DNA from 4 places in the Pseudovibrio sp. Ad13 genome. Region 2 is predicted to be linked to each of the others. Evidence: riboswitches for the same ligand, from Rfam matches in the RefSeq annotation. Region 2 holds a riboswitch; each other region holds the start of a gene.

What was found. A riboswitch is a leader RNA that binds a small molecule or an ion and turns the genes downstream of it on or off. The one in region 2 is predicted to bind thiamine pyrophosphate.
Region 1: it holds a riboswitch for thiamine pyrophosphate, as region 2 does, so the genes downstream of both, PsAD13_RS04910 (ABC transporter permease) here and PsAD13_RS21460 (hydroxyethylthiazole kinase) in region 2, are expected to answer to the same signal.
Region 3: it holds a riboswitch for thiamine pyrophosphate, as region 2 does, so the genes downstream of both, thiC (phosphomethylpyrimidine synthase ThiC) here and PsAD13_RS21460 (hydroxyethylthiazole kinase) in region 2, are expected to answer to the same signal.
Region 4: it holds a riboswitch for thiamine pyrophosphate, as region 2 does, so the genes downstream of both, thiB (thiamine ABC transporter substrate binding subunit) here and PsAD13_RS21460 (hydroxyethylthiazole kinase) in region 2, are expected to answer to the same signal.

The regions. Positions count from the first base shown of each region.
Region 1 covers NZ_LMCC01000004.1:42,059-49,390, forward strand. The annotation lists gene PsAD13_RS04890 (RluA family pseudouridine synthase) at 1-397, shown strand, start outside; gene rpoH (RNA polymerase sigma factor RpoH) at 548-1,441, shown strand; gene PsAD13_RS04900 (CHASE2 domain-containing protein) at 1,703-3,766, shown strand; gene PsAD13_RS04905 (ABC transporter substrate-binding protein) at 3,839-4,777, opposite strand; gene PsAD13_RS04910 (ABC transporter permease) at 4,804-5,562, opposite strand; TPP riboswitch at 5,689-5,796, opposite strand; gene PsAD13_RS04915 (hypothetical protein) at 5,926-7,332, opposite strand, start outside.
Region 2 covers NZ_LMCC01000017.1:395,474-402,805, reverse strand. The annotation lists gene PsAD13_RS21470 (xanthine dehydrogenase family protein molybdopterin-binding subunit) at 225-2,528, shown strand; gene PsAD13_RS21465 (Lrp/AsnC ligand binding domain-containing protein) at 2,599-2,835, opposite strand; TPP riboswitch at 3,046-3,154, shown strand; gene PsAD13_RS21460 (hydroxyethylthiazole kinase) at 3,196-3,951, shown strand; gene thiD (bifunctional hydroxymethylpyrimidine kinase/phosphomethylpyrimidine kinase) at 3,951-4,754, shown strand; gene PsAD13_RS21450 (TRAP transporter substrate-binding protein) at 4,767-5,870, shown strand; gene PsAD13_RS21445 (OmpP1/FadL family transporter) at 6,164-7,332, shown strand, end outside.
Region 3 covers NZ_LMCC01000003.1:31,096-38,427, forward strand. The annotation lists gene thiC (phosphomethylpyrimidine synthase ThiC) at 1-1,793, opposite strand, end outside; TPP riboswitch at 1,888-2,008, opposite strand; gene PsAD13_RS04470 (hypothetical protein) at 2,192-4,159, shown strand; gene PsAD13_RS04475 (N-acetylmuramic acid 6-phosphate etherase) at 4,317-5,273, shown strand; gene PsAD13_RS04480 (ABC transporter substrate-binding protein) at 5,405-6,661, shown strand; gene PsAD13_RS04485 (sugar ABC transporter permease) at 6,735-7,332, shown strand, end outside.
Region 4 covers NZ_LMCC01000006.1:117,377-124,708, forward strand. The annotation lists gene katG (catalase/peroxidase HPI) at 1-1,377, shown strand, start outside; TPP riboswitch at 1,494-1,600, shown strand; gene thiB (thiamine ABC transporter substrate binding subunit) at 1,634-2,614, shown strand; gene PsAD13_RS09885 (thiamine/thiamine pyrophosphate ABC transporter permease ThiP) at 2,590-4,137, shown strand; gene PsAD13_RS09890 (ATP-binding cassette domain-containing protein) at 4,124-4,816, shown strand; gene PsAD13_RS09895 (DUF1330 domain-containing protein) at 4,823-5,113, opposite strand; gene PsAD13_RS09900 (GntR family transcriptional regulator) at 5,113-5,766, opposite strand; gene PsAD13_RS09905 (amino acid synthesis family protein) at 5,923-6,531, shown strand; gene PsAD13_RS09910 (alpha/beta hydrolase) at 6,497-7,303, shown strand; gene PsAD13_RS09915 (flavin reductase family protein) at 7,321-7,332, shown strand, end outside.

The sequences.
Region 1 (7,332 bases), on a different contig from region 2:
AACGGCAAACCGGCAGAAAATCTCGGTGCTGAAAACCGGCGGTCGCCACGCCATCACTCACTGGCAGGTGCAGGAACGGTTTGGCCCTCAAGACGCAGCACCCGTTGCAAGCTTGATCGAGTGCCGTCTGGAAACAGGCAGAACCCACCAGATCCGCGTACACATGTCCCACATCGGAAATCCGCTAATAGGTGATATGGATTACGGTTCCGGGTTCAGAACCAAATACAATAAATTCCAAGAACCACTGAAAACCCAGTTGGCGGATTTCAAACGACAGGCCCTGCATGCAGGACTTTTGGCGTTTGCGCACCCAAGAACGCAGGAATTCATGAAGTTTGAATCGGAGTTACCTGCTGATTTTGCTGGTATTCTTCAATCATTACGAAAAATTTAGGCCAAAAAGATTGCCGATCTGGTAGCGTTTTGGCCACAATGTTCCCATATAGACACTTCAGGTGCGCTTCATCTGAAGGCACCAATGTGTGTTTGCCGAAAAGCCTGATCCCTCGATCAGGCGGGAACACCAAGCAAGGAGGGGTGCTTTATGGCCCGTAACCTACCAGCCCTCACGGGCGGCGAAGGCGGTTTAAGCCGCTATTTAGATGAGATTAGAAAATTCCCGATGCTTCAGCCGCAGGAAGAGTACATGCTCGCCAAGCGCTACCGGGAACACGACGAACCAAAAGCTGCTGAAAGACTTGTAAATTCTCACCTGCGCCTCGTTGCAAAAATTGCAATGGGCTACCGTGGCTATGGCTTGCCTCTGGGCGAAGTTATCTCAGAAGGTAACGTCGGTCTGATGCAGGCTGTAAAACGCTTTGAGCCGGACAAAGGCTTCCGCCTGGCAACCTACGCCATGTGGTGGATCAAGGCTTCCATTCAGGAATACATCCTGCGCACATGGTCGCTCGTTAAAATGGGTACCACAGCAAACCAGAAGCGCCTGTTCTTCAACCTGCGTCGCGTCAAAGGCAAAATTCAGGCGTTTGAAGATGGTGATTTGCGTCCGGATCAGGTCCAGCACATTGCGACAACTCTCGGTGTAACCGAGAAAGAAGTTGTTTCCATGAACCGCCGTCTGGGTGGCGACTCTTCCCTGAACGCACCTCTGCGCTCCAGCGAAGGTGAATCCAGTGAGTGGCAGGATTGGCTCGTGGATGATGCCGAGAGTCAGGAAGCTGTACTGGCTGAGCAGGAAGAATACGATGTACGCCGCGATATGCTGAAAAACGCAATGGGCGTACTGAACCCCCGCGAGACCCGCATTTTTGAAGCTCGTCGACTTTCTGAAAGCCCGATCACTCTGGAAGAACTCTCGACCGAGTTTGGCGTAAGCCGCGAGCGTGTACGCCAGATTGAAGTGCGTGCTTTTGAGAAGGTTCAAAAGGCCGTTCAGGAAAGCGCCATGGCAATGGCAGGTCATGAGGCAGGTGCATAAAGTGTGCTCCCCTCACGGGGCTACCGATTTCTCAGGTAAGGCTAAAACTTAAAGCAACTCGCTCAGTCAACACGACAGCAAAGTGCTTTAAGACGTCCAGCTGCATAAAAGTTGAGTTGAATTAACTTAAAATACAAATCAACTGTAGGAACACCCTTTTAAATAAACAGCTAAGCTTGTCGTCCCCTCAGAGCTTTCCTAAGGTTAATGATGAGGGGAATTTATGTGAGTTGGGTCACTTCCCCTTTTGGGGGGAATTACATGTTCGGCTCTAGCTGGCTGTCACAAACCAACCGTGCACTTGCAGCGGTTGTATCCTGTCTATTCATTGCAATAGCAATACTTGTCCGCACCCTATACCCGCAGGTACTGGATAACGTCGGATATCTCAGCCAAAACGCGCTGCAATTGGCATGGCCAAACACAACTTCTACGCCGCCAGTTTACACGATCCATCTTACACCAGAATCAAACCAGCAAACGCAGGAGCCGATATATCAGCGTCTGGAGCTTGCACAAATCCTTCAAAAACTGGGGGAGTATAATCCCAAGCTTCTGATTATAGATGCAGACTTCAGAAAAGCCGATCCGACCTCCCCCACCTTAAGAAGCCGAATCTACGACGATCTGCAGCCCTCATTGCGGGCAATTTATCCAAATCACGACCTGCTCTTACAAACCATCATCTCCCATTACCCAGTCCTGCTCAGCAGACCGTTGAGCGAGGCCGTAGCTGAAAAACCTCCTCTTTCCAACTACATAAGGTTCTCGCAGGCTACAGGGTATCAAAGCGACACCCAATACGCACACGGTTCAAATGCGCTGCTCTATCCACTTCAATTCCAAAGCAACACAGCGCTGTTGCCATCTCTCGCATTAACGGCATGGAGCCTGTCCAATCAGACAAACATGCAACCGTTCCAAGTCACGCAAGCAGAAGATGGCTATCAGCTGAAAAGCACTTATTTTCAAATTCCTGTCACTGAAAAGACGGAAATGCTGGTGTTCAAAACAAGCAATGCCAGCAATTTCATCCTTGCGGCGAGCGATGTCTTAAAAAACAGAGTACCCTCCAAACTCTGGCCTCCAGCTTCTGGAAGTCAGTTCGTCATAGGCACTCAGGACAGAAGTTCAGAACGACATGCACAGGCACTGCAAACACTTCAGTCTGACAACTTCCTCAATATCCCTACATGGGCGCGATACGCTGAAATACTGGCATTAATCGGATTTGGTATCGCCATTGCTATCATCTCCGCCACGCAAGGTTTCTGGTTAAGTCTGTCACTTACAGGCGTCGCTGTCTTGGTCATCAACGGAGTTGCATTCCACCAATTCGCTCTGCAAAACACCGTCCTTGAGCCATTCTTCCCATCTTTCGTTGTCCTTCTGATATTCGCTTTCTCCTGCACAATCCGGCGTGTGACATTCAAGAGTCACAGAAACCAAACAACTGAACGATTTGCAGGAATTCTTTCTCCCAAACAAATGCAAAAGGTACTGGCGAAGTCAGAGCAACTCCCTCTGGAGGGCCAGCAACGTGAAATCACGAGCCTCTCGACACGTTTGAGGCACTTTCACCGGTATTATGAGGGTTTGTCTCCTCAGGATCTCGCAGGCTTCTCCAACGGCTTCCAAACAGCTCATCTCGATGAAGTGCATATCCACGATGGTACATTGAACACGCTGAGCACATCCGGCCTGAATGCTTACTGGAACGCACCACTCGATGATCCATTCCATGCTGCTCATGCCTGCCGAACAGCGATTGAAATGCAGAAGCAAATGAAGCGCTTCAATCTCAAGGACCGGTTCAACTTCAACCAGAAAAATATGAAGGACCACGCGGTCACAATCGATATCGGCATCTCAACCGGCCTGGCAACGCTTGGCGAAACAGGTACACGGCGTCATTTCAGGTACGCCCCACTCGGTAAATGCGTTGATTTAGCAGAAGATTTAGCCCGTCATTGCAAAGAAGCCGGTCACAGCGTTCTTATGTGTGAAACGACACGCGGCCAGATGCCTGAACTGGCAGCATTGGAGACAATCCCAGTCAAAACCAGCCGTTACCAGATGCGTTCCTTTGCGTTGCTAGGTGATCCATCACTTGCCTTCTCAGAAAACTTCCTCAAGCTCAAAAACATCCACTGCAACATGGTCTTTGCGCTCTTTGAGGAGAATGACAAGAAGAAAGCCCTGACGCTGGTAGATGAATGTAAATCACTCTCTGAGGGTGAGTACAACACCATCTATGCTGCTTTTGAGAAATACATCCTCAGCGATCTGGCTCAACACGAAGCGGTCAAGGATGCAGCGCAATAACGGCATTTGGCCTACAAATAAAAAGAGCCCCCGAAACTCGGAGGCTCAAATTTTAGTTTAGACCTATACCGGTTAGCGCAGTTCAACCGCGTAGGTTTCAACTGGAGGCGCTGTTTTAATGAGCCCCTGCTCAATCAGAAAGTTTGCAAACCGTTCATAGCGACCATTGTCCAAAGCAGCTGGACGGCTGGCAAAACGCGGCAGAGTATCCGCCCAGGCACGCTTGTTCAGCTCATCATCCAGATTTGGATAGATCTCAAGGAAGCTCTTCCAGGAGTCCTGCGGATTATTAAGCAGATAAACAGTAGCCGCCTCAATCGCATTAATGAACTTCTTCAAACGCGGATCATCCAGCTTATCTTTGTGAGCCACATAAATCAGTTCATCATAGACTGGCACGCCGTTCTCTTCAGGATAAAACGCGCGGCCTTTCGCACCTTCAATCTCCATCTGGTTCAGCTCGAAGTTACGGTAACCACCAATCACCGCATCAACCTGCCCAGCCATCAGAGATGGTGAGAGCGAGAAGTTTACGTTGATCAGCTCCACATCGTCAGAACTCAGACCTGCATTGGAAAGCATCTTCCCAAGCATGGCGTTCTCAAACCCGGATGTGGAATAACCAATACGCTTGCCTTTCAGGTCTGCAATCTCCTTGATTGGTCCATCTTCCAACACAATCAGTGTGTTCAAAGGCGTAGAGACCAACGTCCCGATCCGCATCAGCGGCATGCCCTCATCAATCTGCGGGTGCAACGTCTGCTGATAGGAAACTGCAATATCACCCTGCCCTGCTGCAACAAGCTTTGGTGGCATGGAAGGATCAGCAGGCTCAATCAGCTCAACATCAAGGCCCTCTTTTTCAAAGAAACCCCGTGCCTTGGCAACCACGATTGGTGCATGGTCTGGATTCGCAAACCAATCCAGCAACACAGTCAGCTTGCCCGCTGCTTGCACTTGAAGCGTACTCGCAAGCATTGCCGCACCAAACAGAATACCTAGTTTTTTCATAAGGTTACGTCCTCATACTCTGAGACCTAGATCTCTTTCTGCCAATAGATCATCCGAGAAGTGGCGAACTCAACAACTGCCCTCAGGCTCAACACCATCACCGCAAGCAAAATCAACGCCGCAAACATAGTCGCTGTTTGCATGCGGGCATTGGATTGCAACATGATGAATGCCAGCCCCCCTTTAGCACCAACCCACTCTCCAACCACCGCCCCAATAGGCGCGAAGACCGCAGCAATGCGCATACCAGATGCCAGAGAAGGCAAAGCTGCGGGAATGCGTATGTAGCGAAGTGTTTGCCAGCGGTTCAGGCCGTGCAGCTTACCAAGATCAAGCAGCGACTGATCAGTCCTGCGCAAACCATCGAAGAAGGTCGAGGTTACAGAAAAGAAGATCACGATCACGGCCATGACAACCTTGGAGGCGAGCCCAAAGCCGAACCACAGCACTAAAAGTGGGGCTATTGCAAACACAGGAAGAGATTGGGTCGCTGCAATTGGAGGCAGCAGAAACAGGCGTATCCGGGGAGACACTGCCAGCAAAACAGCCAGCGAAGCTCCAGCACTCACGCCAAAGAGAAAGCCGAGAACAGTCTCCCAAGCGGTAATGCCTGCATGATGCAGCAGGAAAACACCTTGATTGAGAAAAGCGGAAAAAACCGCCGCCGGACCTGGCAAGAGAAACGGAGGAAACTCTCCAATCTGAACCACACTTTCCCAAATGGCGATAAAAAGCAAAATCCCGAAAAGACTTCGGAGAATTCGTTTCAAAGCTCGCTTCAGCATGCAGACTCCCAACAATGGTATTGGGCATCACAAACAGGCGGAAGAACGGAGCTACATTAGCTCTCTGGGATGTTTTCAGCACAGGATCTCCCGTTACAGCAAAATGCAAACATGGAGATCCGGGAAGAATGGCTCAGGTCCCGTCCCTTCGCCGGCATTACCCGGATCAGGTTCAAAGGGTTTAGCTCATCGCAATCTCAGCTTTTCGAAAGAAAAGCACCCCTCGGAATAGCAAGGAACATGCGCGTTTCTGCTGAAGGATGCAAGCAGATTTTGCTCTGACGGACGACAGCATAATGAAAAAGGCCTCAGCTCTGAGAGAGCCAAGGCCTTTGAAATCTAATCTAAATATCTGAAACTAGATTACTTCCAGCTCTTGATTGCCTCTGCGATAACTTTGTTGCCGGTTGTACCTTTTTCAAAGGTCAACATTGCACGGCGACCGCTGTTATACAGCAGTGGAACATCAATCCACTCACGCTCAGAAAGACGCTTCAGGTTCTTTGCTTTTTCTTCATCACTGTCAGACAGCGCAATCCAGAAGAGAGTGTCAGAAACCTTCACGGCAGCACCATCAAGCGGATCACCTGCTTCGGACTCTGTCTTCTTCAGGATCAGGCCAGGCACCTTCTCAACACCTTTGCCATCAAATCCTTCTGGGAAGATGAAGTTCAGCTCAAGCAGATGGCTGGCTGGCAAAGACTGATCACTATTCGGCTTCAACGTCATCTCAACAGAGAAGTTACGAGATGGCAGCGTCGCAACAGCCTTGATGACAGAATCGCCATTAGCTTCATCCAATGACCAAACAACGTTCCCGCGTGATGCAGAACCTGCAGCACCCGGCGTCAATGCCTCTTCGTAAAGTATGCTCTGTTGTGCAACAGGAGAAACCGCAGCTTCAGTTCCAATGGTTTCAGCTGGCGGAACAGAATTGGTCTCAACTGCAGTACTTTGCTGTGCAGGTTCCGTCACCGGCAAAACCTGCTCAGAAGATGTGTCTTCTGCCGGTGCTGCTGGAGTTTCAACCACACGCACGACTGGAGGCTCAGCTGTTGTCTCGGTTGGCGCAGCGCTGGATGAATTCCGGGTAATCCGGGTCGTCTGCACCCGTGTCGCATCCGGAGAGACCTTTGCCCCTTCATCAGATGGCAACAGGCGGTCAGTGTTCTTCTTCGGCGTACGTTCCGGCTGAACCCGAAGCGGCTCATCTTCATTCGAAGGTGCGCTCTCTGGCGCAACAGTCTCACCGGTTTCAACTGGAAGAACTAAGGAGAGAATAACATCGCGCAGACTATAGACACCTGCGGTAACGCCCAAGATTATCAGTATGACCACAATTATACCGACAATACCCGATGTGTTGGAAGGCTTCAGCCCTTCTTCCTGCTCAATCGCATCACCAACGCGCTGCGCAACGGCTGGCTTGCGGGAGGAAGCAGGTTTACGGCTTGTCTTTGGCTTAACCTTGGCAGGCTCATCGATCTCAGGACGCGACTTACCTTTTGTTTCCAGCTTGGTTCGGCGTGCCTCACCCGGCACCCAAGAGCGCTCTTCTGCGCTCGTCTCGACAGCACCTTTGGTTGGCAGAGACGCGGCAGGTTCACCTGTCTCTTTGTCATCCATGGAGCCAAGATCAGGCTCTTTACGCTCGCTGGAAGCTTCAGGCAGCTGATCACGCGCCATCTGATTGGCTTGATGTGCGGCGTTGCCAAGATCCTGCGCAGCACGAACCGCCTCTTTAAACACATCTGCTTTAGCAGCAGGTGC
Region 2 (7,332 bases):
ACAGCAAGCACGAAGCTGCCGACAACTTAGAGCTCCAAGTACCCTTCCGTAATTTGCTCTAAATAATGCGATAATGACCTTAAGTCACTCTGGAAAATACACCTCTGTGGTGAACCAGAAAACACTTGCAGCCTGAGAAAAGCACTGTACGTTCTCTGCTGATACGTAAAAAGCTGTATTGGGAGGTGCGGTGTTGGGTCGCTCTCCAGATTTTTGAGGTTTTCATGAATCAGGTTGCTACACCGAAGTTTGGAATTGGTGCTCCCGTTCGCCGAAAAGAAGATGCTGCCTTTATTTCTGGCAAGGGTCGTTACACGGATGACCTGAAGGTGGCTGGTGCAGCACATGCCGTTGTTTTGCGGTCTCCTCTCGCGTTTGCGAAGTTCACTTTAGAAGGAGTGGATGAAGCACGGGCTATGGATGGTGTGCAGCTCATTTTGACTGCTGCGGATATCGAAGGAACGAACTCTATCCCATGTAAGGCGGTGCTTCGACAGCTGGATGGGACGAAGCACTGGGTGCCTCATCGTGAAGTTCTTTGCTCTGATACAGCCCGGTTTGTTGGTGATGCTCTTGCGTTTGTGGTTGCCAATACGGTGGAGCAAGCGCGGGCTGCGATGGAAGCGATTGAGGTTGACTACGAGGATGTTGATCCGGCAATCGGAACTGAAGCAGCCTTAGAAGACGGCGCTCCTCTTGTGTGGCCTGAGCATGGGTCTAATGAGGCCTTTCACATTGGTATGGGTAACAAGGAGGCGATGGAAGAGGCCTTCCAGAAGGCGCATCATGTTACCAAGATCAAGGTGATCAACAACCGTCTGGTGTCCAATGCGATTGAGCCGCGAGCTTGTATTGGCGAGTTTGATGGTGAGAGCGGCAGGTATACGCTGACCACTGGAACGCAGGGCGGTCATGGGATGCGTGATCTGATTGCCAAGAACATACTCAACGTCGACCCTAAAGATATCCGCGTTGTGACACCTGATGTGGGTGGTGGTTTTGGAACCAAGATGTTCACCTATCTTGAATACCCACTTTGCCTGATTGCCGCAAAACATCTTGGTCATCCCGTGAAATGGCTTCAGGAACGTACTGAACACTTCATGTCTGATGCGCATGGCCGGGATAATGTATCCACGGCTGAGCTTGCGCTTGATGAAAACGGCAAGATGATTGGCCTCAAGGTGCATGTGCTTGCAAACATGGGCGCTTATCTGCACGAATTTGGCCCTGGTATTCCTCAGATCGGCATCACCATGACCCCCGGTCTTTACGATATCCCCGCAACATGGGTGGAAGCGACAGGCGTTTATACCAATACAGTGCCGGTGGATGCGTTTCGTGGGGCTGGGCGTCCGGAAGCGCTTTATCTGATGGAACGGCTGGCAGACAAAGCTGCGCATGAGATGGGTATGGATCCGGCTGAGTTCCGCCGTCAGAGCTTTATCCCCGACGCTGCTTTGCCTTATACGACAGCGCTTGGCCGCATGTATGATACGGGTTCCTTTGGAACTCACCTGACCAAGGCGCTGGACGAGATTCATTATTCGACGTTTGCGGAGCGTGAAGCGGAAAGCAAGGCAAAAGGTTTGTATCGCGGTGTTGGGCTATCGACCTATGTGGAGGCGTGTGCCTTTGCTGGCGGTGAGGAAGCTAAGCTTGAGCTTAACACGAACGGCAGCGTTACTTTGCTGATTGGAACGCAGAGCAACGGTCAGGGTCACGCCACTGCATATGGCCAAGTCATTGCTGAACATCTTGGTTTGCAGCTTGATCAGGTTGAGATGGTGCAGGGAGATACGGACCGTGTTGCGACTGGCGGTGGTACCGGTGGATCGCGGTCCATTCCGATTGGAATGCCATCTGTGAAAGCGGCTTCTGAAACGCTGGTTAAGAAGATCAAAGAGATCGCCAGTGAGAAGCTTGAGGTTGGTGTTGGGGATCTGACGTTGGAAGACGGGCAGGTGCGCGTGGTTGGTACTGACCAACAAGTCAGCCTTGTTGATGTGGCTGGTTCGCAACCGGAGACCTTGAGTGCAGCGGAAAAAGTCATGCAGGATGAATGTACTTATCCCAATGGCACGCATGTGTGTGAGGTGGAGATTGATCCGGAAACGGGCAAGACGGACGTGGTCAGTTATGTGATCGTGGATGATTTTGGCGTGACGGTGAATCCGATGCTTTTGGCTGGTCAGGTGCATGGTGGTGCGGGGCAGGCGATTTCGCAGGCGCTTTGTGAGAACACGGTTTATGATGAAACCGGGCAGCTGCTGTCAGCGTCCTTCATGGACTATCATGTTGCACGTGCTGATGATTTGCCAAATTTCGACTTCTCGACGAGCAATGTTCCTTCCACGACAAATGCGATGGGCATCAAAGGGGCTGGTGAGGCTGGGTCCATTGGAGGGGCGCCGGCGGTGATGAATGCTGTGCAGTATGCGCTGCGCAAGAATGCAGGTGTTGAGCATATAGATATGCCCGCGACGCCGGTTGCTGTCTGGAGTGCTATTCAGGACGCTCAGAATTAAGCTATCAAGATCGTAAAGCTTGAAAAGAGATTGTGCAGGCGGGCTGGTGTCCCGCCTGTTTTCGTAGGTATCAGAACGCTTTGAAGGTGATGATGGTTCTGGTGTCCTGGATGCCTTCGAAGACCTGAACTTTGTTTGCAACGAAGTGTCCGATGTCTTCGTTATCATCGATGTAGAATTTGGCCAGCAGGTCGAAATCCCCGGAGGTGGAGTAAATCTCGGAGGCGACTTCCGCGTCTGCGATGGCGTTGGCAACCTGATAGGTTTTTCCGAGCTGGCATTTGATCTGTACAAAGAACGGAATCATAAATCTGCTATCCTTCTGTCCCGAAAGGCTGATTTGTCTTTCAGGGATGCGCTCAAATTTGAGTTTGCGTTGTTTTGTGAGCATTTTGCGTTGAAGCTGCGTTTTTTTGCAAGCTTTTGCGTTTTTTAAGCGAAATCTACCCCCAGTTGCCTTTTGTCGCTGCCTCTCGTTTCCGCTTGCAGTTCGCTCTCTTGTTTGCTAGCAAAAAATTCTAACCAATGGGGGTGCTCGGAAGTGACTGACGGGCTGAGAGGCGCAAAGCCAACTCCTAGAACCTGATCCGGATTGTGCCGGCGGAGGGAATTGGGATGAGTACCAAGGTAATCGTTCCCGCCGTAATCTATAGGGGAGCGAAAACAAATGTCCTACACAAGTGAAAATCTCTGGGAAGTCTTTGAGAGCGTGCGTGAGCGTGGTGTTCGGGTTCATTGCCTGACGAACTCTGTTGCGCAGAGCCTTACCGCGAACATCATGTTGGCTTGTAACATAGTGCCCTCCATGACAGCGGCTCATGATGAAATTCCTGCATTCATCGAGAGTGTTGACGGGTTGCTCCTCAATCTTGGTACGCTGGATGGAAAGCGGCGGCATGGTATTCGGCTTGGGCTTGAAGGGGCTGCCAAAAAATCTATGCCCGTGGTTCTGGACCCGGTTAAAGTAGATCGCTCAGACATTCGCATGGAGTTTGCGAAAGATATTCTGAAAGAGAATGTTTCGATCCTTAAAGCAAACATGACTGAGAGCGCTGGGCTGAGTGGAGCTGTCACCGAGAACACACTGATTGTGCGTACCGGAATTGAGGACGCTGTGTTTGGCCGGGAGACGACCTACACCGTGGGCAATGGGCATGCTTATATGGACAAGGTGACTGGCATTGGCTGTGCGCTGGGCGGTGTGCTGGCTGGTTTCGCCGCTACCGAGCCGGATAAGGAACTTGCCGTGCTTGCTGCGCTTGCTGTCTATGGTGTATGCGGCGAGATTGCCGCAGAGCAGGCGAACGGACCGGGAAGCTTCACTCCAGCTTTCATCGATACCCTTTATGGCTTGAAGGCTGACCAGTTCAACGAGCGTCTCAAGCTCGAAACAATGAATAATAAAGGTGGGGTATTGGCCTAATGAGTGCGATTGCAGTCACAATTGCAGGGTCGGATTCCGGTGGTGGTGCCGGAATTCAAGCAGACCTGAAGGCCTTTTCGGCTCGCGGTGTCTATGGGGCCAGTGTCATCACTGTACTGACGGCCCAAAATACCAAAGGTGTGACAGGTATTCATGATGTGCCGCCAGCATTTGTGGCGGAGCAGATGGATGCTGTTTTTTCTGACCTGAAGGTGGATGCCGTGAAAATCGGCATGCTTTCACAGCCAGAGATTATCGCTGTTATTGCCACAAAGCTGGCGGAATATAATGTTAAGCGCGTCATCCTTGATCCGGTGATGGTTGCAACTTCTGGTGATGTTTTGTTGCAATACTCCGCCGTTTCGGTCTTGAAGCAGAAGCTGTTTCCATTGGCGGCGTTGATTACGCCGAATATGCAGGAAGCGGCCTTTTTACTGGACCAGCCGGTAGCCGAATCCCGTGAAGACATGCACAGACAAGCGTTACTGCTGCTGGACATGGGTGCTAACGGGGTTCTGCTGAAAGGCGGACACGGATCTGATGATACCTGTGATGATCTCTTCCTCTCCCGTGATGTGGAGAGGTGGTATACGGCGCCAAGACATAAAACGCAGAATACACATGGGACTGGCTGTACCCTGTCTTCTGCGATTGCGGCGGAACTGGCCAAGGGGTTGGCGCTGCAAGATGCCATTGGCGAAGCGAAAGAATATATTAGTCAGGCGATTAAAGCTGCGGATACGCTTGACGTAGGCGAGGGACATGGGCCTGTACACCATTTCCATGAATTCTGGTCTGAATAAAAGGCGGAGATAATGACCAAGAACAAAGAAAACAATCTGACCCGCCGTCAGGCGCTGGGGCTCACTGCTGGGGCGGTTGCCGGTAGCGCTGCACTTGCTGCGCCAGCATTGGCTCAGGATGCTGATCCGGTGATAGAATGGCGCATGGTGACCAGCTGGCCCAAGAACCTGCCGGGCCCAGGTATGTCTGCGCAACGCATTTGTGATCGCATCAACATTATGAGTAATGGTCGGATGCGTGTGCGCCTGTTTGCTGCAGGTGAGCTGGTTCCGGCTTTTGAGGTGTTTGACGCTGTTTCAAGCGGCACTGCACAGATGGGCCATTCAGTTGCTTTGTACTGGGCTGGCAAGATGCCGGGTTCGGTGTTTTTTACGACCGTTCCTTTCGGTCTGCTGCCTCAGGAGCACACTGCCTGGGTGGACCAGATGGGTGGACAGGAACTTTGGGATGAGCTTTATGCGCCGTTTGGTGTGAAGCCGTTTATGGCTGGTAATGCTGGCCCAACCATGGCGGGCTGGTATCGTGAACCTGTTGAGACGCTGGATGACCTGAAAGGGCGCAAACTGCGCATGGTAGGTCTTGGTGGTGAAATCATGCGCAAGCTTGGTGTTACTCCGGTCAACATTCCAGCCTCCGAGATTTTCACCAGTCTGCAAACGCGTGTGGTGGATGGTGTAGAGTTTCTCGGTCCATGGACGGACAGTGCGTTGGGCTTCCATAAACTGGTCAAATACTACTACGGTCCGGGCTTTAATAAGCCAAACGGCACCGGTGAGGCAATTGTGAATGCGGTTGCTTTGGAAGGTTTGCCAGCTGAGCTTCAGGCGGTGGTTGAAGAGGCTTGCCGTGTGGAAGCTGACTTGGCGCTTTCTGAGGCCAATGCGCAGAATGCAGCGAGCCTTAAGGTGCTGCAGGAAGAGCATGGGGTAGAGATTCGCGAATTCCCGGAAGAGGTTCTTGCAGCATTGAAGGAAACCAGTGTTGAGGTGCTGGATATCTATACCCAGAAAGACAAAACAGCTCGTAAGATTTATGAGAGTTACATAGAAGCGCAGGAGCTTCTGGCGGGGTGGAGCGCTCTTTCACTGGGCAAAAACATCTCTGCAAGAAGTTAACTGGCAGATCAAATCGCGTTTGAAGGGCCCTCCATTTGGAGGGCCTTTTGTTATGCGGAAGTTTTGTCACAGAAAATGTTTCAGTGTACCTGCCTGAAATGCGAATACCCAAGTGATTGTAAGTGAGCTGGGCATTGTTGTTTTATGAAGTCGACGCCTCATACCTTTAAATATGCCAGTGCAATTACTCTTTAATATTTTCAATCATGAGGAAGAGAGCCGAATCAATAAGTAACTCGTAGGTTGATCATGGCACTGCTTGAATGTTTTCTTGAGAACAGAAAGTACCGTGCATGTCCAGATATTTACCCATTACGATCGCTAGCCTTTCTTCCTTGCTGATTGCGTCTGATGCATTTGCCGGTGCTTTTGCTGTTCGTGAGCAATCTGCGTGGTATCAGGGGCTCTCCTTTGCGGGAAATGCAACTGTCTCTAAAAGCCTCTCCAGCATGTACTGGAACCCGGCGACCATGACTGGTCATGATGGGGTGCAGGTGGAAACTTCGCAGACATTTGTGTTCCCACGTGCAACGATTGATCTGGATACGGCGACGATTGATGCGCTGAGCATTCCTGTAACCGGCGTGCCATATTCCTCAGGTGACATTGGCGTGGATGCCTGGGTGCCAGCAGGATATGGCACTTGGAAGATTAATGACCGCCTTACTCTTGGCGTCAGTTCCAATGCACCTTATGGCTTTGAAACCAAACCTCAAATTGAATGGGCGGGGCAGGTCTATGCGCGGTCTTCCCGTGTGCTTTCTGTCAATGTTACGCCGATGGCGGCTTATGAAGTCACCGAAAAATTCTCTGTTGGGGTTGGGTGGCAGCTTCAATATTTGCAAGTGAGGCTGAAGTCTGCGACGGGTGTTCCGCCAATTGCTGCGAATTCACCAACTGCGGAACTGCGCGGCGAAGACTACAATCTCGGATTTGGGGCAACCCTTGGAGCTCTTTTTAAGCCGTGGGAAGGCACTCAGCTTGGTATTGGGTATCGCTCGCCCATTGAGCACAACCTTAAGGGGCGGCTTGTGGTCGGTGGTGGCACGCCAACTCCAATTCGTTCCAACATCATTATGCCAGAGACTGTGACAGTTTCCTTCCAGCAGGTATTGAATGAGCGCTGGCGCGGGATGGGTACGTTTGAATGGACGCATTGGTCACGGTTTAGCACCTTCCCGGTGTTCAATCTGCAGGATCAGGTGGTTTCCGAGTTACCGTTCCAATACAACGACGGCTACTTCATCTCGCTTGGTACGGAGTATGATTTCACTCAGAACATCACTGGTCGGTTTGGGTTGGCTTATGAGTGGTCTCCAATTGACGAAGCGAACCGGACACCGCGACTGCCTGATTCAAACCGGTTCTGGCTGAGTGCCGGGGTGAGTTATTTCTACGAGGACTGGCTGGAAGTTGATTTTGGCTACTCGCATATTTTTCCAGAAAGCTCAAACATCAACAT
Region 3 (7,332 bases), on a different contig from region 2:
TACAACTTGCCGCCTTCGCGGAACTTGGCTGCCATAGCCTCCATACCTTCCTTCTGGGCCTCCGCGCGGATATCGTGCGAGATCCGCATGGAACAGAACTTAGGTCCGCACATAGAGCAGAAATGAGCCACTTTATGCGCGTCTTTCGGCAGAGTTTCATCGTGGAACTCTCGCGCAGTATCGGGATCGAGAGAGAGGTTGAATTGATCCTCCCAGCGGAATTCAAAGCGAGCACGAGATAAGGCATCATCCCGCCGCTGGGCACCTGGCAAGCCTTTGGCAAGATCAGCTGCATGAGCTGCAATCTTGTAGGTAATCACGCCGGTTTTTACATCATCCCGGTCCGGCAATCCCAGATGCTCTTTGGGCGTCACATAGCAAAGCATGGCACAGCCAAACCACCCGATCATCGCAGCGCCAATGCCGGAGGTGATGTGGTCATAACCGGGTGCGATATCGGTAGTAAGGGGCCCAAGCGTATAGAACGGCGCCTCATGGCAGCATTCCAGCTGTTTATCCATGTTTTCTTTGATCTTGTGCATGGCCACATGGCCCGGCCCTTCGATCATCACCTGGCAATCCTTGGCCCACGCAATTTTGGTAAGTTCTCCAAGTGTCTCCAGCTCTGCAAACTGCGCTTCATCATTGGCATCTGCAATGGAACCCGGACGCAATCCATCACCAAGGGAGAAGGCAACATCATACTGGCGACAAATATCGCAGATTTCGTCAAAGTGTTCATAGAGGAAGCTATCTTTGTGGTGATGCAGACACCACTTGGCCATGATGGAGCCTCCACGGGAGACAATGCCGGTCACGCGATTGACGGTCATCGGCACCATGTGCAGGCGCACACCTGCATGAATGGTAAAGTAATCAACCCCTTGCTCTGCCTGTTCAATCAGGGTGTCGCGGAAAATCTCCCAAGTCAGATCCTCGGCAATGCCATTCACCTTCTCAAGTGCCTGATAAAGCGGGACAGTCCCAATTGGTACAGGGCTGTTGCGGATGATCCACTCACGGGTGTTGTGAATATTACGCCCGGTAGACAGATCCATCACCGTGTCAGCACCCCAGCGGATCGACCACACCATCTTGTCTACTTCCTCTTCCATGGAAGAGGTAACAGCAGATGTACCCATATTGGCGTTGATCTTGACCAGAAAGTTCCGCCCGATGATCATCGGCTCACTCTCAGGGTGGTTGATGTTTGACGGAATGATCGCGCGGCCAGCAGCCACCTCATCACGTACAAACTCTGGTGTTACATAATCTGGAATGCTCGCACCCCAGTCATTGCCACACCGCTCTTCTGCAACCGCTTCCCGCAACTGGTTTTCGCGGATGGCGATAAACTCCATCTCCGGTGTGATAATGCCAGCGCGGGCATAGGCCAGCTGGGTGACGGCTTTACCGTCCTTTCCGCGCAAGGGGCGAGGCTTCACCGGAAACTCAGGAACAAGCCGGTCGCCTTTCACAAAACCATTGTCTTCAGGCTTAATCTCACGGCCATCATATTCCTCGGTGTCACCGCGCGCCTCGATCCACTTGCGCCGTAGAGCAGGCAAACCTTCAGAAATATTCGTTGTTGCCGTTGGGTCTGTGTATGGGCCGGAACTATCATAGACTGGCAGCGGTGGCTCGCCTGCAGTTGGGTGTACGCTGATCTCGCGCATGGGCACGAGCACGTCTTCGTGCAGGCTGCCACGAACGTAGATTTTACGCGCTGCTGGCAAGGCGCCTGTGGTGATGGATGGGTTTGGCGTCGTCATTATGGTGCTCCTCAAGTTCATAACTCGAAAAAGACACCAGATGAGTCTTGGCTGGGAAACGGCAGAAAGAACTTCTGCTGCTAAGATCGCGGTTGTTACACTAGCCTTATAAACAGGTCCCGCGACCCGTGCTTCCTACGCCAGTATCAACTGGGTCAGGTTCTAAGGGTCGCGTCGCCGAGCTTGCGCTCTGTCAGCCTCTCAGTCTCCTTGGTGAGACTCCCCTGCATACATGATTTTGCTAGAACGATTATGAACTACTGTCAAGGCAGGTTCGGTTCAGGCGGGGTTCAGAAAACTTTTGTAGTTTGGTCTTTCAGAGAAGAGAGTTGCTGATCCATATTGGCTTTTGAGGATTGCATACCTATCTCTCATCTAAGAATTTCACATCTGGATATCGCGAAAAATAATATCAACGAATGCTTGAAACCTGTTCTCTCCCATCCGTTTTAGCTGGCCCAATCTTGCGTCGACTGGAAACCTCACGTTTAACATTCTGGCTCGCAGTGCGCGCTCCGGCGGATGTGAAACTGGATTTGCTCCCACAAGGCCGTGAGCCGCAAACCTACGAGCTGACGAAAGCGCAAACTGAGGTAAACCTGATCTCAGCAGGGGTACATCTCCACTACCTCCTGATCGATCTACCTCTCCAAAGCCCTTTACCGCATGACACTTGGATCAGCTATCGCCTCGCTCTGCGTATGGAGGATGACGAGGAGGCTGGTTGGCAGGATCATTCCGTATGGGCGCCTGATCTCTGCTATGAAAATCAGGAGCTTCCCGGCTTTCTGCTAAGCTCAAAAGTTTCCTCGCTCCTGCACGGGTCCTGCCGCAAACCACATCACGAATCCGGCGATGGTCTGGTCGCAGCTGATCAGTTTCTGGCAAAGCATATCAGGGCTGAGAACGGCACCAAAATTGACAAGGAAAAATGGCCAACTGCCCTCGTGATGAGTGGCGATCAGATTTACTCAGATGATGTTGCTGGCCCCATGTTGCGAGCTATCCATGCGCTCATCGAAAAACTCGGTATCACTGAGGAACAGCTGGCAGGCTTGGAAAGCAAAGTGCCTGATAAGGCATCAGATTTCTACCAACACGGCGACACCTACTACCGCCGCGAAAAGTTTCTCCCAAGTCTGGAGAAGAACAGAAAGCTCTGGCTTGTCTTGTTCGGTGGCGTAGAAAAACCAATCTTTACTGCCGATCATGCCCATAACCATCTGATCACACTTGCTGAATTCTTGGCAATGTACCTCCTTGTCTGGTCTCCAGCACTATGGGATCTGGTTGAGACAGACGTTCCTGAAGGACTGACACCAGAAGAAGCAGCGCTCTATGAGAGCGAACAGAAAATTCTGAAAGAGTTTGTTGTTGGCCTCAGTCAGGTGCGCCGCCTGTTTGCGCATCTTCCGGTCGCGATGATCTTTGATGACCATGATGTCACTGATGACTGGAACCTCAACCGTGATTGGGAAGAGACCGCCTACGGCCATCCGTTCTCCCGACGGATCATTGGCAATGCCTTGTGTGCCTATATGCTCAATCAGGGGTGGGGCAACCGACCTGAAGCGTTCTCAGGTGGAACACTTGAAGCGATGACGCAAGCTGTCACTGTGCCCGGCACAAACAGCTACGATGAGTTTCTGGATCACCTCTTCGCCTTTGAAAACTGGGACTATTACTGGGAACTAGACCCACCACTGCTGGTGCTGGATACGCGCACACGCCGATGGAGATCAGAGCGGGCAGGGCATCTACCCTCGGGTCTTCTGGACTGGGAAGCGGTCACAGATTTACAACGATCTCTGCGCGGAAAAGACGCCGTGCTACTCGTCTCCGCAGCCCCGATCTTCGGCGTAAAGCTGATCGAAACGCTGCAGAAGCTGCTCACGTTCATGGGCAAGCCGCTCATGGTGGATGCGGAATACTGGATGGCACATCCGGGAACGGCAGATGGCATTTTGAATGTGTTCCGCCACCGCAAAACGCCAGATCGCTTTACGATCCTTTCTGGTGACGTGCACTACTCCTTTGTTTACGATGTCGAGTTACGCGGACACTCTCGTGGGCCTGACATCTGGCAAATCTGCAGCAGTGGCATCAAAAACGAGTTCCCGGCCAAACTGCTTGATAAACTCGACCATCTGAACCGCTGGCTCTATGCGCCTCGCTCTCCCTTGAACTGGCTCACCAGACGACGTGGCATGAAGGTTATTCCGCGCAAACCTGTGGGCACGCATCATGGCCGACGCTTGCTGAATGCAAGTGGCATTGGATTAGTTGAGTTTGATGAACACGGCGGCCCAGATCAAATCAGCCAGTTGCTGCCTGATGGACGTCAGGTCGTCTTTGTACGCCGCGAAGAAGAAGCACGCTGGGATTGATCAAGAAAAAACTAGGTCCAAAACAATACCTGTGGCCTGCAATTGTCACAGGTAACTGCTAGAAATCTATTGAGATTACGCAAGTTGCGGGTCTTTTCTAATATATCATTGCCATATCGTGAGTTGTTGGTATGCTATTGGTATCAGGGAGAGTCTCGTGTCCAGCATATCCAAAAAAGTGGGGTTTCCAGAACATTCCAATCCGCAGGAGTGGCGTGAAACCGAGCAAAGATCTTCACGTTATGCAGGCTTGGAAACATGGGGGACTGACGAAGTCCTCAAAGCCTTGCTGGGTGGTCAAATGCAAGCCCTCAACGCTGTCTGGTCTGCGTTGGGAGAGCTGGAAGCCGCAGTTGATGCTGCTGCCCAAAGATTGCAGGGAACCGAAGGTAGACTTGTGTACGTCGGCGCAGGTACTTCAGGCAGGCTTGGCGTTTTGGATGGCATTGAACTCATCCCCACATTTGGCTGGCCAGAGCATCGATTGATCTATGGTCTGGCAGGTGGCGAAGCTGGATTGTTACGCCCGCAGGAAGGCGCTGAGGACAGCGAAGAAGCAGGCCGTGCTTTCATTTTAGAGAACAATGTCGGCGCTTCTGATGTCGTCTTGGGTATTGCAGCAAGCGGCACCACACCTTTTACCCGCTCTGCCATTCAAACCGCCAGAGGCGCGGGGGCTCTTACAATATCACTGGCGAATAATCCGCAAAGCCCGTTACTGGCCGATGCTGAGCATGAAATCCTTTTAAGGACAGGTCCGGAAGTGTTGGCAGGATCAACCAGATTATCGGCAGGAACCAGCCAAAAGGCGGCACTCAACCTATTTTCTACAGCGCTCATGGTCCGGTTGAAGAAGGTGTATCGCGGTTACATGGTGGATATGCAGCTGACCAACATCAAACTGGATCAGCGCGCCAAAGACATGGTGGTCTCACTCACCGCTTGCTCGCAGGAAAAAGCCGCAGCTGCCCTGCATGAAAGTGACAGTCAGATCAAGCTGGCTGTCTTACTGGTGCTGGGGGCAACAAAGCAACAGGCCACTAATGTTTTGAATGAAACTCAGGGAGATTTGGGAGAATCTCTTCGGGTGCTTGGGTTACATCAACCTGACTGAATTATGTGCACATTGCGATCTGCTTAGACCGTTATGTGCCAAAAGGAATATTCGCCAGCTGGGGGGCTGGCGAGTTGCAATACCGACGGTTTTTCAAGGCGGTATTCGATCATTTGTTACGGGAGGAATTAATGAAACACTATTTGACATCAGGCATTGCTGCATCCCTGCTTCTGGGCTCCGCATCTTTTGCTTTTGCAGCGTCTGAACTGACAATTGAGAGCTGGCGTAACGACGATTTAAGCATCTGGCAGGACACCATTCTACCTGCGTTTATGAAAGCGCACCCAGAGATCAAAATCAGGTTCTCGCCAACAGCTCCAACACAATACAATGCAGCACTGAATGCAAAGCTGGAAGGTGGAACCGGTGGTGATCTGATCACATGCCGTCCGTTTGATGGGTCGCTGGATCTCTACAGTAAAGGCTATCTGAAGAACCTGCAGGGCATGGCAACCCTCGATAACTTCCCGGATTCAGCAAAAGGTGCATGGAGCACCGATGATGGCAGTGCAACCTTCTGTGTGCCAATGGCCGCTGTGATCCACGGCTTCATCTACAACAAGGATGCTTTTGCTGAAGTCGGTGTTGAACCACCAAAAACTCAGGCAGAGTTCATTGCTGTTCTCGATAAGATCAAGGAAGACGGCAATTACATCCCAATGGCGATGGGCACGTTGGATCAGTGGGAATCCGCTGCAATGGGCTATCAGAATATTGGGCCAATGTACTGGAAAGGTGAGGAAGGCCGTAAGGCAGTCGTTGCTGGCACCGGAAAGTTGACGGATGATGGCTGGGTTAAGCCGTTTGAAGTACTGGCAAGCTGGGGGCCGTACCTTGGGGATGGCTATGAAGCTCAATCCTATCCGGATAGCCAGACACTGTTCACACTGGGCCGCGCTGCAATCTATCCATCAGGCTCTTGGGAAATTGCAGGCTTCAACCGCGATTCAGACTTCGAGCTTGGCGCCTTCCGTCCACCTCTGCCAGCAGAGGGTGACAGTTGCTACATCTCAGACCACACTGACATCGGCATTGGCCTGAATGCAGCCTCGCCAAATTCTGAAGCTGCCATGAAGTTCCTTGAGTGGATGGGCACCAAAGAGTTCGCAGAACTCTATTCCAACGCTGTGCCGGGCTTCTTCTCCTTGTCCAAGCATGAGATCTCGCTCACTGATCCACTGGCGGACGAGTTCATCTCCTGGCGTAAAGACTGTCAGTCCACCAACCGCTCTGCGGCACAGATCGTTTCTCGCGGTACTCCAAACCTCTGGAACGAAATGTGGGTCGTGTCTGCAAACGTCATCAATGGCAAGCAGACACCTGCGGACGCAGCGAACCAGCTTCAGAAGGGGCTGAGCGCCTGGTACGAACCTCAGATGGATTAAACCATCTCTCTGACTGAATACAAAACAGCAGATGTGCGGACTGACCCGCGCATCTGCATTGCAATGAGAGATGATGGAATTGGAACAGGACCTTATGGTCAGTGAGCGGAAGAAGAAGCCGTTCCGCTGGCATGTACTTGTCTTTTTGGCACCGGCAGTCATCGTTTACACGATGATTATGATCCTGCCGCTGGCCGAAACCCTGCGCTTTTCGTTCTTCCAAAGAGATACGACCACGCAAGTGATCTCGTTTGTCGGCTTGGAAAACTACATCAAGCTGTTCTTCGATCCGTACTGGGTCAAGCCGTTCCTCAATTCGCTTTGGAACAACTGCTATTTTTTCCTGATCCACATGCTGGTGCAAAATCCGATTGGTGTCCTGATTGCGGCTTTGCTCTCCATGGTGCATCTGCCGGGCAAGAAGTTTTATCGCACTGCCATCTTCATGCCGACCCTTCTGTCCTTCGTTGTGGTCGGGTTCGTCTGGAAGCTCATGCTCTCCCCGCTATGGGGCGTTTCCAAAGGTCTGATGAAGTCTGTCGGGGTTGGCAGTTGGTATCTACCGTTCCTCGGTAAAGAAGAAACAGCGTTGACCACACTTTCTCTCATCTCTGTCTGGCAGTTCATCGGCATTCCAATGATGCTGATTTATGCTGCGCTTCTCTCTATTC
Region 4 (7,332 bases), on a different contig from region 2:
ACCGTTGGTAAAACCCATGGACGCGGTGCCGTCGATAACATCGGCGTCGCACCGGAAGCCGCTGGTCTTGAAGAGCAGGGCTTTGGCTGGTCTAACCCCGGACAGGATGGCAAGGCAACGAATGCCTTTACTTCTGGTATCGAAGGTGCGTGGACCACACACCCAACCACATTCGATATGGGTTTCTTTGATATGCTGTTCGGCCATGAATGGGAGCAGGTAAAATCTCCTGCCGGCGCATGGCAATGGGAACCTGTTTCCATCAAGGAAGAAGACAAGCCTGTTGACCCAACGGATCCGTCTGTTCGTCACAATCCGATCATGACGGATGCGGACATGGCGATGAAGGTTGACCCGATCTACAACGAGTACTGTCAGAAATTCATCGCAGATCCTGAGTACTTCAGAGATACGTTTGCGCGTGCATGGTTCAAGCTGACACACCGCGACATGGGACCGAGAGCCAATTATCTTGGCCCGGATGTGCCGAAAGAAGACCTTATCTGGCAGGATCCTGTTCCAGCAGGCAACACCAACTATGATGTTACTGCGGTGAAAGCAAAAATTGCGGCAAGTGGTTTGAGCAATGAAGACCTGATCAAAACCGCTTGGGACAGCGCACGTACCTATCGCGGTTCTGATATGCGCGGTGGTGCCAACGGTGCTCGTATCCGCCTCGCTCCTCAAAAGGATTGGGTTGGCAATGAGCCAGACCGGCTTGCCAAAGTTCTGGCTGTGCTTGAACCAATCGCAGCGCAGGCAGGAGCCTCAGTCGCAGATGTGATCGTGCTGGCAGGAAATGTTGGTGTGGAAAATGCCATCAAGGCAGCTGGTTTCAACGTGGAAGTTCCATTCGCTTCTGGTCGCGGTGATGCAACAGATGCGATGACAGACGCGACATCCTTCTCTGTTTTGGAGCCTATTTCTGATGGCTTCCGTAATTGGCAGAAGCAAGAGTACGCTGTTAGCCCGGAAGAGATGATGCTGGATCGTGCTCAGCTCCTCCGCCTCACTGGCTGGGAAATGACTGCACTTGTTGGTGGCCTGCGCGTTCTTGGTGCCAATTATGGCGGATCAAAGCACGGTGTCTTCACGGACCGCGAAGGTCAGCTGACAACGGACTTCTTCGTCAACCTGACCGATATGGACAACAGCTGGCATCCACTCAAAGATGGCACCTATGAAATCCGTGACCGCAAATCTGGCAAGCCTAAGTGGACTGCAACCAGTGCAGACCTTGTGTTTGGCTCCAACTCAATCCTGCGCGCTTATGCTGAAGTGTATGCTCAGGATGACAACCACGAAAAGTTCGTCCGCGATTTCGTGGCAACATGGACCAAGGTCATGAACGCCGACCGCTTCGACCTGACAGCCTAATAAATGCGACGAGCCTGGGCAGGAAACTGCCCGGGCTTTTTATTGCAACTCCCTACAGGTGCTCTCCAGACGCTGGCTATATCCAGTTGCGCTTCTGTGTTTTTCCGGTTAAGAACCGCTTGACCTCGGGGTGCGCGTATTTGTCGTGCTGAGATGCTTTAGTGGCGAACCCGTTGAACCTGAACCGGCTAGAACCGGCGGAGGGAAGGGTACCGGTTTCATCCATCCTTGCCCTCTCGCCGCAATGGAGGATGACTTGAAACATCTGTTAATTGCTGCGGGATTACTCACTGCAACATCAGCGATGGCTGCTGAGAAGCCTCAACTGACAGTTTACACATACGACAGCTTCGTTTCTGACTGGGGCCCAGGCCCAAAAGTGGAAGAAGCGTTTGAGGCTGTATGCGAGTGTGACCTGAAACTTGTTGGCGTCGAAGATGGCGCAGCACTGCTTTCCCGCATTCGTCTTGAAGGTAAAAACTCAGATGCCGATGTGGTGCTGGGTCTGGACACCAATCTGGTAGAGACTGCCAAGAAAACTGGCCTGTTTGCACCACACACTGTTGAAGCCCAATACACACTGCCAGTGGAGTGGGCTGACGAAACCTTTGTGCCGTACGATTGGGGCTACTTTGCCTTCGTACACAAGGCTGGCGAAACCGTACCAACCAACTTCCGCGAGCTTGCAAAGAGTGATGCCAAGATCCTTATTCAGGATCCACGCTCCTCTACGCCCGGCCTCGGGCTGCTGCTTTGGGTGAAAGCGGCTTACGGAGACGAAGCTGCTGATGTGTGGGCGGATCTTTCCGATAACATCGTGACGGTTACAAAAGGTTGGTCTGAAGCCTACGGTCTTTTCCTTGATGGGGAAGCGGAGATGGTGCTCAGTTACACCACGTCTCCGGCTTACCACCTGATTGCCGAGGAAGATAACAGCAAGACCACTGCCGCGTTTGAAGAAGGCCATTACATGCAGGTTGAAGTAGCGGCAAAGCTTGCCGGGACTGATCAGCCAGAGTTGGCAGACAAGTTCCTGAACTTCATGGTTTCAGATGCTTTCCAGACAATCATTCCAACGACCAACTGGATGTATCCTGCTGTGACACCTGAAGGTGGTTTGCCTGCTGGCTTTGACACACTGCAGGTGCCTGAAAAAGCTTTGTTCTTTAAGCCTGACGAAGCTGCTACTGCAAGAAGTGAGGCTCTGCCGGAATGGCTAGAAGCGCTCAGCCAGTAAGTTCGCTTCCCGGTGTTGCCGCGGCATTGCTTGTCGCGGCACTCATACTTGGCACGTTGGCCGCGGTTGCTCTGCGAGCCGAAGCGGGTCACGGCTTTTCCTCTTCCGATTGGGCCGCTCTCAAGTTTACGCTCACGCAGGCCGTGCTTTCTGCTGTGATCAGTGTTGCGCTGGCTGTGCCGGTTGCGCGCGCCCTGGCGCGACGGCGGTTTCCGGGCCGCAGTTTGCTTATTGCCCTGCTTGGTGCGCCCTTCATTCTTCCAGTTATTGTCGCCATTCTTGGGTTACTGCAGGTGTTTGGCCGTGCGGGCTGGATATCTGATGTGCTTGTCTATTTCGGTGCTTCACCCATTCGCATTTATGGCCTCCACGGTGTTGTGCTGGCTCATGTTTTCTTCAACCTTCCGCTGGCAACCCGATTGATCTTGCAGGGGTGGCAAGAGGTTCCCTCAGAGCGCTTTCGCCTTGCGGCGCAGCTTGGGTGTGATGGAAAAGCCCTGTTTCGGCTGATAGAACTCCCCATGCTCGCGCGCATTCTACCCGGTGCACTGGCTGTGATCTTTGCGATCTGCCTGACAAGCTTTGCTGTTGCTCTGACACTTGGTGGCGGGCCGCGGGCGACAACTATTGAGCTGGCGATCTATCAGGCTTTTACTTACGATTTTGATCTTGGCCGCGCCGCGCTGCTTTCTGCATTGCAACTCATGCTCACTGCTGCTGCAGCTTTCGCAGCACTGAAGCTTTCACGTGGTGAAGGGTTTGGCGCAGGACTGGACCGAGCGATCCAGCGCTGGGATGGTGGTGCACCTGTCGCAGACATCCTCTGGATTTCACTTGCAACGCTGTTTTTGCTTTTGCCGCTCAGTGCCGTTGTTCTGTCAGGGTTTAGCGGTCTGTTTCTGGTGCCGTTTATTGTGTTGAAGGCGGCACTCGTTTCTGTTGCTGTCGCCTTAGCCAGCACAGTGATCTTGTTGCTGCTCGCGTTGCCTATGGCAGCCGCAATCGCCGTTCGCCGGCATAGTGTGGTTGAACTTGCTGGAATTTTGGGATTAGCGGCATCCCCGCTGGTGATTGGAACGGGTTTGTTTATCATTATACGTCCATGGGCAAACCCGTCAGACCTTGCTCTTCCTGTGACAGCACTCGTCAATGCGGCGATGGCATTGCCGTTTGCCCTTCGCATTCTTGTCCCTGCTGCGCGAGATACGGTTTCACGTCATGGACGGTTGGCCTTGTCTCTAAATATGGAAGGCTGGGTGTTCTTCTCACGTGTCCTCATTCCACGTATGCGGCCACAGATCGGGTTTGCTGCGGGGCTTGCAGCGGCACTTTCCATGGGAGACCTTGGCGTGATTGCCCTGTTTGCAGATCCGGAAATTGCAACGCTGCCTTTACAGATTTACCGCTTGATGGGGGCATACAAAATGCAGGCAGCAGCCGGCGGAGCTCTTTTACTGCTTGTGCTTTCAATGGCACTGTTCTGGATTTTAGACCGGGGAGGTCGCTGGCATGCTGAAGCTTAGCTCTTGTCTCATTGCAAATGGCCGTTTCCAATTGCAGGCCAACTTGCACGTTGAAGCTGGCAGCAGCGTTGCCGTCATTGGCCCATCTGGCGCAGGAAAATCAACCTTGCTTGAGGCTATTGCCGGGTTCCGTGAATTATCGCAAGGACGCATTTTTTGGAAGAAACAAGAGCTCACCAAGCAGGCTCCGGGAAAACGCCCAATCGCCATGCTGTTTCAAGATGGCAATCTGTTTCCGCACTTAACTGCGGCCCAAAACGCAGCCCTCGGTTTGCGGCCTGACGGAAAGCTCTCAAAACCTGAGCAAGAACAAGTTGACGCGGCCCTTGTGCGGGTCGGTCTGGCGGGGATGGGAGCACGCAAACCAGCTGAACTGTCTGGTGGTCAACAAAGCCGTGTCGCGCTTGCCCGTGTATTGGTTCAGCACCGTGATCTGCTGTTACTCGATGAACCCTTCGCTGCCCTTGGTCCAGCGCTTAAAGCCGAGATGCTGGACCTGGTCGCAGACCTCGTTGCAGAAACAGGCACGACGCTTCTCATGGTCAGTCATGACCCACAAGATGCCCGTCGCATCACGAACAAAGCAATCCTCGTCGCCGACGGATCAGCGCACCCACCTGCTGAAACCCAACAACTGCTCAACAACCCACCGCAAGCATTGCGGGAGTATTTGGGGTAGGGGAGCTTACGCCATTCCCTCAACGATCATGATATCCGCCAGAGCTGCGGTTTTGCGGTGGGTTTTGGCTTCTTGGTATTCTGGGGAGTGGTAGCAGGCCAGGGCTTGTTGCATGGTGTCGAATTCGATGACGACGTTACGGGGATGTGTTGTGCCTTCCAGGTGTTCGGTTTTTCCGCCGCGGGCCAGGAAGCGGGCGCCGTATTTTTGGAAGGCGGCTGGAGCGGCCTGGGTGTAGTTTGTGTAGGCGTCAGCGTCCGTGACTGTGACGTGGGCAATCCAGTAGGCTTTAGGCATTATTTTTCGCTTTTGCTTAGCTCTGCAGTCAGAAGGGTTTTGGCAATATTTGCAGCTTCCGTCAGATGTAACTGAATGGCAGCTGCAGCTGCCTGGGGGTCGTTCGTTTCGATTGCGGAGTAGATTTTTTCGATCCGCTTGTAACCTGCATCATGGCGGTCACGAGTACCCAAAGTCATTGCGCGCAGACGGCTGATACGACCATTGAGTCGCTGTACCACTTCCCATGCAACGTTCTGGCCGCTGATATCAAAAATGCACTGATAGAATAATGTTGTTGCTTCAAACAGGTCGTTTGTTTCGCCGCTGCTGTAGGCCAATTTGAGCTGAGCGAGCGCTTTACCAAGTTTTTTCTTATCCCCATCTTTGGCCAGTTCAGCGCATTTTTGTGCGGCACTGGTCTCCAAAAGCATGCGGATTTCGTAGATCTGCTGCGCGTTTTCCCAATCCAGTTTGGCAACGATCGGGCCTTTGTTTGGCAGAATTTCAACAAGGCCTTCTGCTTCAAGATACCTGATTGTTTCCCTTACAACTGAACGGCTTACGCCAAGTTGGTCGCAGAGTGGCCGCTCGACCAAACGGTCTCCTGACTGGAAGTGCCCGGCAATGATAGCGGCTCTCATTTTCTCAAGAGCCATATCGCGAAGCGTCATGGTGGGACGCTCAATTTTCAAAGGATTATTTGCAGTAGAGATCATGGCAGCAATCTAGCTTGCGTTGACTTCATTCGCAAGAAGGTATTGACATTCGGTATTATGGTATACCATCTTATCACCATTGAATTTGACAGTGGAATGAACGGAAGACCAATGCCAGCAGAGATACGCAAGACACTTCTTCACGTGGAAGACACGCTGATTGAAGGTGGCAAAAAAGCAGAGACCCCATTGCGGATGATTGCGGCCGTTGCTGTGATCAAGAACCCATGGGCTGGGCAGGGCTTTGTTGAAGATCTGCGTCCGGGCATCCATGATGTTGCGCCAGATGTTGGCAGTTTGCTGACGGATATGATCATCAACTTTGCAGGTTCTGGTGAAGCGGTTGAGGGTTACGGTAAAGCAGCTGTTGTTGGTGTGAACGGTGAAGTTGAGCATGCCTCTGCGCTCATTCACACACTGCAATTTGGTAATTTTTACCGTGAAGCTGTTGGCGCCAAAACCTATCTGGCGTTCTGCAACACCCGCGCTGGTGCAAACGCTCCGATCATGATTCCGCTGATGGACAAGAATGATGGTGGTCGCCGTTCACACTATCTCACCATTCAGCTTGCTATTCCCGATGCTCCGGGCCCAGATGAAATCGTCATCGCACTGGGAGCTTCACTCTCAGGACGCCCGCACCACCGGATTGGTGATCGCTATCAGGACCTTAAGGAGCTGGGACATGACGTTGACAACCCTGCAGCTGTCACATCCTAAGGGCACTGTTTGCTACCGTGAGGTTGGCGAAGGTGAGCCGCTTGTGCTGGTCCACGGGGTTGGCATGCAGGATGCTTCCTGGGAGCCGCAAATCGAGCACTTTGCGAAAACGCATCGTGTTATCGCGGTAAACATGCCGGGGCATGGAGGAAGCACTGCGCTTCCTCAAGGCTCTCAGCTGGAAGACTATGTGGCGTGGCTGCATGCAGCGATCTCAGCACTTGGGTTTGATCAGGTGAATCTTGCCGGTCACTCCATGGGCGCACTGATCAGCGGTGGTTACGCAGCAACGTACCCGGAACGCGTAAAACGCGTTGCTTTGTTGAACGGTGTTTACCGCAGATCTCCAGAGGCTCGCAGTGCTGTGGAGGCGCGGGCAAAGGAAATTGCAGAGGGTCACATCAACATCGACGGACCTTTAAGCCGTTGGTTTAGTGAGAGCATTGCGGATCAGCAGGCGAAAGAAAAAGTCGGCAACTGGCTCCGGGAGGTTGATCCGGTTGGCTATGCGGTCACTTACAACGCATTTGCACATGGGGACGCGACCTATGCTGACAAATGGGAGGAGATCAGATGCCCGGCGCTTTTGCTGACGGGTGATGGTGATCCGAACTCCACCAAGGAAATGGCGGTGGATATGGCCAAGGCAGCGCAGGACGGCATGGTCTGCATCATTGAAGGCCATCGTCATATGGTCAATCTGACAGCACCGGAACAAGTCAACGCCGCAATGGCAAGCTGGTTAAAACAGCCAATAAGAACAAACGGATAGAAAGGGAGATCTACCCGATGACAGCGATG